Regions from separate parts of the Arthrobacter woluwensis genome, predicted to be linked through region 2. Evidence: predicted binding sites of a transcription regulator. Region 2 holds the regulator's gene; the other holds the start of a gene.
What was found. The regulator Rex, encoded in region 2, represses fermentation and respiration genes when NADH is low (regulators of the CRP and FNR family bind a similar motif). The targets are predictions, from matches to a motif close to CTTGTGAANNNNTTCACAAG.
Positions count from the first base shown of each region.

Region 1: QFZ52_RS08820 (glyceraldehyde-3-phosphate dehydrogenase) is a predicted target of Rex. The motif match lies at 2,742-2,761, and genes of this name have one in related genera.

Region 1 is NZ_JAUSXR010000001.1:1,936,878-1,941,083, forward strand. Features, by position in the region: gene QFZ52_RS08810 (HNH endonuclease family protein) at 1-750, opposite strand, end outside; gene QFZ52_RS08815 (hypothetical protein) at 867-1,058, opposite strand; gene QFZ52_RS08820 (glyceraldehyde-3-phosphate dehydrogenase) at 1,142-2,584, opposite strand; RNA gene rnpB (RNase P RNA component class A) at 2,774-3,150, opposite strand; gene QFZ52_RS08830 (YaaA family protein) at 3,255-4,019, shown strand; gene QFZ52_RS08835 (zinc ribbon domain-containing protein) at 4,030-4,206, opposite strand, start outside.
Region 2 is NZ_JAUSXR010000001.1:2,814,008-2,818,213, forward strand. Features, by position in the region: gene QFZ52_RS12850 (hypothetical protein) at 1-621, shown strand, start outside; gene QFZ52_RS12855 (GntR family transcriptional regulator) at 797-1,513, shown strand; gene QFZ52_RS12860 (HAD family hydrolase) at 1,535-2,218, opposite strand; gene QFZ52_RS12865 (redox-sensing transcriptional repressor Rex) at 2,371-3,105, opposite strand; gene QFZ52_RS12870 (glutaredoxin family protein) at 3,135-3,389, opposite strand; gene QFZ52_RS12875 (HAD family hydrolase) at 3,454-4,206, shown strand, end outside.

The DNA.
Region 1 (4,206 bases), 880 kb from region 2:
GGCATCCCGTTCCTGAGGGCTGACGCTCAGCCCGTAGCTGTATTTCACAGACACCTGCCGCGCCACATAGTGACAGCGGAATCCTTTACTGGCGGGGAGCCAGGTGGACGCGTCCTGGGCGCTCTTCTGCTGATTGGACGGACCGTCCACCGCGAGAAGGTTCAGTGGATCGTTGGCGAGGGTCTCGCGCTCAATGGCCGTCAGGTGGTCCGCCCCGCTCTTCCAGGCTTCAGCCAGCGCCACCACATGGTCGATCTGGATGACCTGGCTGCTCCCCTGTCCGCGCTCGAAGGGAATGTGGTGTCCGGTGTACGGGTCCCAGAGCTGGCCCGTGGCCACACGGCACTGCGTCCGCGCGGAACTCGTCGTGAACGTCACTGCGTCCAGATCCCGGCGCAGGATGTCATTGCGGGTGTCGCAGCCGTTGCGGTCCTCATCGGCCCAGGCCTGACCGAAGACCGCGCGGTCGTAGCCACGGGAGGAGCCTTTCGGCGCCACGGGCAAGGCATCCAGCACGGCACGTGCCGGGGAGTCGGGGACGGCGTGCACGCCCGGCAGCGGCTTCATCCAGGCCATGTCGTACAGACGGGCGGTGGTCGGCCCGGAGCCGCCCTCCGCGATCTCGAACTGCCCCCGCAGGAAGAACCAGCCGAGCAGCCCCACGACGGCGGCCGTCACCGCGGCGAGGAGCGCCGCGGCGGACCGGGAGCGCCGTCGTCGTCTCCGGTAACCGGTCCAGTTCACGCTCACAGACAACCCCTTCCAGACCGGACCGATGCCCGCACCGGTCCAGCCTAGGAGGAGTCACTGACAGGTTCCGCGGCCCGCCGTGTGGATGTGGAAAAACTCACACACGGGCCGGGGTCTTACTGCTCTTTTCGCACCCTGACGAGGTCGGCGTCAGCGGCGTCGGCCAGCTCCTGGAGCTGGTTCACCCGTTCCTGGGTGACGTCGCCGGTCGCCAGCATGTCCTTCGCCTGGTCAAGGAGACGGTGCGCCTCCTTGCTGTTGGCGGTGGCGATGTCGAGTGCGTGTTCCAAAGTGGTGTCGTGTTCCATGAAGCCCATCTTGATCCCGCGCCGCGTTAAAAGCGAGAGGCCACGCCAGGGTGGCGTGACCTCTCAGCTCCTAGCGGAAATGCTCAGGCGGCGGGGAAGGCAGGCGGGTTCACGCCCGCCATCTCCTCCATCACGCGGACGACCTGGCAGCTGTAGCCGAACTCGTTGTCGTACCAGACGTAGAGGACCAGGTTCTTGTCGTTGGCGATCGTGGCGAGGCCGTCCACGATGCCTGTGCGGCGGGAGCCGACGAAGTCGGTGGAGACCACCTCGGGCGAGTCGATGAAGTCGATCTGCTTGCGCAGGCCCGAGTGCAGGGACAGCTCGCGCAGGTACTCGTTGACCTCGTCCTTGGTGGTGCCGTTCTCCAGGTTGAGGTTCAGGATCGCCATGGACACATCCGGCGTGGGGACGCGGATGGCGTTGCCCGTGAGCTTGCCCGCCAGCTCCGGCAGGGCCTTGGCGACGGCCTTGGCGGCGCCGGTCTCGGTGATGACCATGTTCAGCGCGGCGGAACGGCCACGGCGATCGCCCTTGTGGAAGTTGTCGATCAGGTTCTGATCGTTGGTGAAGGAGTGGACGGTCTCGACGTGGCCGTGGAGGACGCCGAACTTGTCGTTGATGGCCTTCAGGACCGGGGTGATCGCGTTGGTGGTGCAGCTCGCGGCGGAGACGATGGTGTCCTCGTCCGAGATCACACCGTGGTTGATGCCGTGGACGATGTTCTTCAGCTCGCCCTTGCCCGGAGCCGTGAGCAGCACGCGGGCCGCGCCCTTGCTCTGCAGGTGCTGGCTGAGGCCTTCGGCGTCACGCCAGCGGCCGGTGTTGTCCACCACGAGGGCGTTCTCGATGCCGTACGCGGTGTAGTCCACGGTGGACGGGCTGTCCGAGTAGATGACCTGGATGCGGATGCCGTTGACCGTGATGGTCTGGGATTCCTCGTCCACCTGGATGGTGCCCTCGAAGGGGCCGTGGACGGAGTCGCGGCGGAGCAGGCTCGCGCGCTTGGCAAGGTCGTTGTCGCTGCCCTTGCGGACAACGATGGCCCGCAGGCGCAGGCCCTGGCCGCCACCGTGCTTCTCCACGAGGATGCGGGCCAGCAGGCGTCCGATGCGGCCGAAACCGTACAGCACCACGTCCTGGCTCGTACGGTCGTCGGCGCCCTGGCGGCCGACGACGGGGGCCAGCTCCTCACGGAGGAACTCCTCGAGCGGACGGCCGGCGGCGGTGTCGTGGTACTTCTCGTTCAGCAGGGCCAGGTCCACGGCCGCGGCGCCGAGCTCGAGGCGGTCGATCGCCTCCACGAGAGGCAGGGTGTCTTCCAGGGTCAGCTCGCGCTGGCTGATCCGGCGGGCGAAACGGTGCGCCTTGAGGATCTGCATGGTGGACTTGTTGATCAGGCTGCGCCCGTGGATGCTGGTCACCACATTGTTGTCGCGGTACAGGCGGCCGACGATCGGGATCATCGCCTCGGCCTTGGCCTCACGGCTCATCCACTGCTCGAAGGACTCGGAGTTCTGACTCACTCAAGGAACCTTTCTCTTCTGCGCGCGACGTCGGGCGCAGTTCGCCACCGGAGTTCAGGGCATGAAAAAACCGCCTAGGCGAACGCAGGCCCGGCGGGGTGAACAACAGCGTTCAGAATCAGTTTATCGTCCCCGGGACCGGCTCCGGGACGGGACTCCGGTGACATCAGTCACAAACGGATCGATGAGTGGACGGGTTGGCCTGTGAGCCGGGTTCTGTCAGCCGCGCCCGTTACCGGAGGCGGCGCAGCGATCATCCATCTAGGACCACTGTTGCCAGTGGCCTCAAGCGGCCTACCCGGATGCTCGGGCGAGCAGCCCTCGAACACATCCTGTCTGGCCTTGCTCCAGGTGGGGTTTACCTAGCCTCCCCGGTCACCCGGGGAGCTGGTGGTCTCTTACACCACCGTTTCACCCTTACCCCGCGCCGAGGCGCGTGGCGGTCTGTTTTCTGTGGCACTGGCCTGCGGGTCACCCCGAGTGGGCGTTACCCACCACCCTGCTCTGCGGAGCCCGGACTTTCCTCGGTGACGCCGGAGCGTCAACGCGATCGCCCAGCCAACCCGTCCAGCGACCATTCTATCCGCCGCGGGCACGCCCGGCCGCCAGCCTGGACCGGACGGCGTCGAGCCGGATCGGGAGCGGTCCCCGGATTCGCTACCATCGAACGGTGCTGATCCTCCTCCCTCCCTCCGAAGGCAAGACCGCCGCCTCCCAGGGCCCCGGCGTCGACTTCTCCGCCCTGAGCTTCCCGGAACTGAACACCGCCCGGGCCGAGGTGCTGGAAGCGCTCGGCACCGTGAGCGCCCACGAGGACGCGCTGGAGCTGCTGGGCGTGGGAGCCTCCCTGCACGAGGAGGTGGCCCGCAACACCCGGCTCCGGCACGAATCCGCCGCCCCGGCGCACAGCGTGTACTCCGGCGTCCTCTACGACGCCCTCGGCTACGCCTCGATGACCGCCGCCCAGCGGCGCAAGGCGGATGACGCCGTCGTCATCATCTCCGCACTCTGGGGCGCCTTGAAATTCGACGACGCCGTCCCCGCCTACCGCCTGTCCATGGGCACCGCTCTGGCCGGGCTCGGCCGGCTCGCCTCCTACTGGAAGCCCCGGCTGTCCGAGGCGCTGGCCCCGCTGATCGACGGGGAACTCCTGGTCGACTGCCGCTCCAGCACGTACGCCACCGCCTGGGTCCCGCCGGCGGAGCAGACCGTGGCGGTGAACGTGTTCCGCGAACGCGACGGCAAGCGGAGCGTCGTGAGCCACTTCGCGAAGCACACGCGGGGCGAGCTGGCGCGGCACCTGCTCACGCGCCGAGGCAAGGCCCCGCAGTCCCCCGAGCAGCTGCTCAAAGCCGCCTCCGAGCTCTACCGGGCGGAACTCGTTCCGGGCACGGCACGCAAGGCTCACGCCCTGAACATCATCCTCACGGACTGACGATCCCGGTTCAGCTCCACTCGGGGCTGCGCACCAGGATGACTCCGGAGTCCGGGCAGTACACCACGTCGTCCTCCGCGGCGGCCCTGACCTCGGCCAGGTCACCGGGGCTCAGGTCCAGGCCCGAGCCTTCGCTGTGGCCGTGGAACAGTCGCGCCGCACCCACGCCGCGCCGGGCCAGGGTCTT
Region 2 (4,206 bases):
CAGGGCGGCTGGCAGGGTCACGCCCAGCAGCAGCCCGGTCCGTACGCCCCGCACCAGGGTCCATACGCTCCACAGCCCGGCGCCCAGTCCTGGCAGACACCCGTGCAGCCCGGTCCCTGGTACCAGGGCGCCCCGCCGGAAAAGCCGCAGGAACCGCGGACCATCGGCTGGGCTTTCTGGCTGATCCTCTCCGGCTGCGCCTTCGGCCTCATCTCCTCGCTGCAGGTGTTCCTGGGCATGGACCTGGACGAATTGTTCCGCCGGGCCCTGGAGCAGGCGCCGGCCAGCACCAGGGACATCCTGTCCCGGCAGAGCGGCGATTCGCTCAAGGGCATGGTCATCGCGTCCATGGTGATCACCCTCATCCTCACCGTGGCGCTCTATCTGCTGGTGGCCATCTTCGTGAAGAAGGGCCACCATTGGGCCAGGGTCCTGGGCACGGTCCTGGCCGCGATCTCCGTGACCGGCTTCGGTTCCCCCTCCCTCCTGGATCTGCTGAGCATCCTGTGCGGCGTCGTCGCGATCGTGCTGTGCTGGCTGCCAGACTCGGGCGCCTTCTTCGCGCGCATGAAGCTCTACAGGGACTTCCAGAAGTTCGCCCGCTTCCGCGCACCGCTCTGACCACGATCGCACCTCTCACGGACGACGACGGCGACTCCCACCCGTTCCGTCCCCCCGCAGCGCCCCGCCCACCTGGGCGGGGCGCTGCGGCATTCCCGGCTGCGGCATTTCCGGCATCGGCATACCCAGCTGCGGCATTCCTGCGGCCGTCACGGCCGGGCGATAGGCTGACCCCGTGACCGGCAGCCCCTCCTCGCAGCGCATTGAAGACGCCCTCCGGGACGCCATCGCCTCCGGCCGGTACGCGCCCGGCACGAAGCTCCCGGCCGAACGTGACCTCGCAGCGGAACTGGGCGTGAGCCGCATGACGCTCCGGCAGGCGCTGGAGACCCTACAGTTCCAGGGGGTGCTCCGCCGCCGTCCGGGACGGGCCGGAGGGACGTTCGTGTCCGGGGACGTCCCCGTGCTGGAACTCGGTTCCCTGCAGGGGCTCTTCCAGCAGCTTTCACGTGCCGGAGCGGTGGTCGAGTCCCGGATCCTGCTCGCCGAAACCTTCCCCGCTCCGGAGGACGTGGCCGAGGCGCTCCGGATCCCCGCGGGAGATCCCGCGCACCGGCTCCGTCGGCTCCGCTTCCTCGACGGGGAACCGCTCATGCTTGAGGACTCGTGGTTCCCGACGGAGAGGCTGCCCGGCTTCGCCGTCGAATCACTGACCGGCTCCGTCTACGCGCGCCTGGAGGGTCTCGGCTGGGAACCCGTCCGGAAGACCGAGGACCTCACCCCTTCCGCGGCCACACCGGAAGAGCGGGAACTCCTCTCGATCGGCGCCCGCCACCCGGTCCTGCGGATCATCAGGACCGCCTATCGTTCGGACGGCCTGCCGGTGGAGTACGCGGAGGACATCCACCGCTCGGACTCCCTGCGCCTGCGGGTCACCACCGGCGCCACCTGAGCCAATCCCGTCCGGGAGCGCTCAGGCCGCCAGCGCCGCGAGCTCCCCGAGCGGGTGCACCTCCGCGGGCGCACCCGTGGCCGGCGTCGCAGTGGCGAGCGGCCCGACCAGCACACACCGCATGCCCGCCGCCCGCGCAGCGGCCACCCCGGCGAGTGAGTCCTCGAAGACCACGGTCGCCGCGGCAGGCGCACCCAGCAGCTCGGCGCCGCGCAGGAAACCCTCCGGGTCCGGTTTGCCGCGCTCGACGTCGTCACTGCAGACCGTGGCGGAGATCAGCCCCGACAGCCCACTGTCCTCCAGCGCAGGCTCCAGCAGGCGGCGCAGTGTGCCCGTCACGACGGCGACCCTCGTCCCGGCGGCAACGAGTTCGCGGACCAGGGCGACGTGCGCGGCGGGGATCCGCGGCTCCCGGCGGATCTCGCGGAGGTACGCCCCACAGAGATGGTCCAGGATGCGGGCTGCGAGGCGCTCATCCCCCGAGGCCAGGGCGGCGCAGATGTCCGGATCGCTGAGGCCCACGAACCGCTCGCCGTATTCCTCCGGAGTGAGCTCCAGCCCGCAGACCTCCCGTGCGGCGTCCGCGTAGAGCCGGGCCATGAGGTCCTCGTCGAGGGAGAGCGTCCCGTTGAAATCGAACAGCACCGCCTCGGCCGAGTCCAGGAGCGCGCGGACGGCGTCGGGGGCGGAGGAGGGCTGAGGCATGGGAGTTCCTTTGCGGCGGGAGACCTTACGGAGGGAACACTAGAGGCTCGACTCCCGGGATCTTTTGGTCTAGACCAAAGTTTACCGAGTGTTCCCCCGCCAGGCGGCGACTTTTCATCCCCGCGGCCGTTCCGGCGCCACGAAGGGCCGGGTCAGTCCACCAGACGCTGAGCGTGATACGCCAGGATCTGCAACTCGGTGGCCATGTCCACCTTGCGCAGATTCACCCCGTCCGGGACCTGGAGCGTGATGGGCGCGAAGCTCAGAATGCTCTTCACCCCGGCCGAGACCACGCGGTCACACATCTCCTGGGCCACATGCGCGGGCAGTGCGAGCACCACCATGTTCGCCCGGGTCTGCGCCAGTCCTGTTTCGAGACCGAGGACGTCGCTGACCCGCAGGAAGCCGATCTCCTGGCCGACGATGAGCGGGTCGGCGTCGAAGATCGCCACGATGTCGAACCCGCGTGACTGGAAGCCGCCATACCGGGCGAGCGCGCGGCCCAGGTTGCCCGCACCCACGATTGCCACTTTCCAGTCCAGCGTGAGGCCCAGCGCGGCGGCGATCTGCCGGTTCAGGTAATCCACCTCGTAGCCGACGCCGCGCGTGCCGTGCGAGCCGATGTAGCTGAGGTCTTTCCGCAGCGTCGCCGAGCTGACCCCGGACGCTTCCGCCAGCGCCTCCGAGGAGACCCGCTCCACGCCGTCGCCGGTCAGGGAGTTGAGGGCGCGCAGGTAGAGCGTCAGACGAGCGACGGCGGCCGGCGGGATCTGCTTGACCGCCTGCCCGGCAGCCGGATATCCGCTCAGCGGGTCCTGCGCGGTGCGCGGCACCTCCACAGGGGGCTTCCCCCCGGTCGGCAGCGGACTCAGTTCTTTTTTCTTCATCGGTCTGTCTTCTTCACGGGCGGCCTCGGTCAGCCCTGCTGCGCAGCGCGCAGCTTCCGTTCCAGGCGGACGGGGTCGATCGTCCAGAAGTCGCGCTGCACGCCGTCGATCATCACCACGGGCACTTCGTCGGCGAACCGTTCCCGCAGCCCGGCGTCGTCGTCGATCAGGGATTCGCGCCAGGGGACGCCCAGGCGGCCGGCCACCTCGGACACGGTCTCACGGGCCGCGGCGCACAGATGACAGTCCTTCTTGGTGATGAGGAGAAGTTCAGGGACCCGCATCCTCCCACGGTAGCGGTATCGGGGCGCCCACGGCACATCAGCGCCGTTGGATAGACTCGTCTTCATGGCCTCCACGCGAACTGAATCATCCTCCAGCGTTCCCGTGGCCGATCTGCACCGCCATGAAGCCGCCTTCTTCGACGTGGACAACACGCTGATCCGCGGCGCCAGCATCTTCCACGCCGCCCGCAAGATGTACGAGCGGAAGGTCTTCACCCTCCGCGACGCCGCCTCGTTCGGCTGGCAGCAGCTCAAATTCATCGTCCGGGGCGAGAAGCTCTCCGACGTCCACGAGATCCGCGACCGCGGCATGAAGATCGCCGCCGGGATCCGCGCCGAAGACGTCGCGACCCTCGGGGACGAGGTCTTCGAGGAGAGCATCTCCAGCCGGATCTGGCCCGGCACCCGCGCCCTCGCCGAGCAGCACCTGCGCGTCGGCCGAAGGGTCTGGCTCATCACGGCCACCCCGATCGAACTGGCCGAACCCATCGCGTCACGGCTCGGCCTGACCGGCGCGCTGGGCACGCGGGTCGAAGTGGTCGACGGCGTGTACACCGGACGGCTGGTCGGAGACATCCTGCACGGGGAGGCCAAAGCCGACGCGGCCCGCGCCCTCGCCGACGCCGAAGGGCTGGACCTGGCGGAATGCTGGGCCTACAGCGACTCCCACAACGACATCCCCCTGCTGAGCATGGTGGGCCACCCGGTCGCGATCAACCCCGACGCCGGTCTGCGCCGTCACGCCAAAGCCCAGAACTGGCCGGTCTACGACTTCCGCTCCGGCCGCCGTGCCGCCACCCTGGGCCTGAAGGCGGCC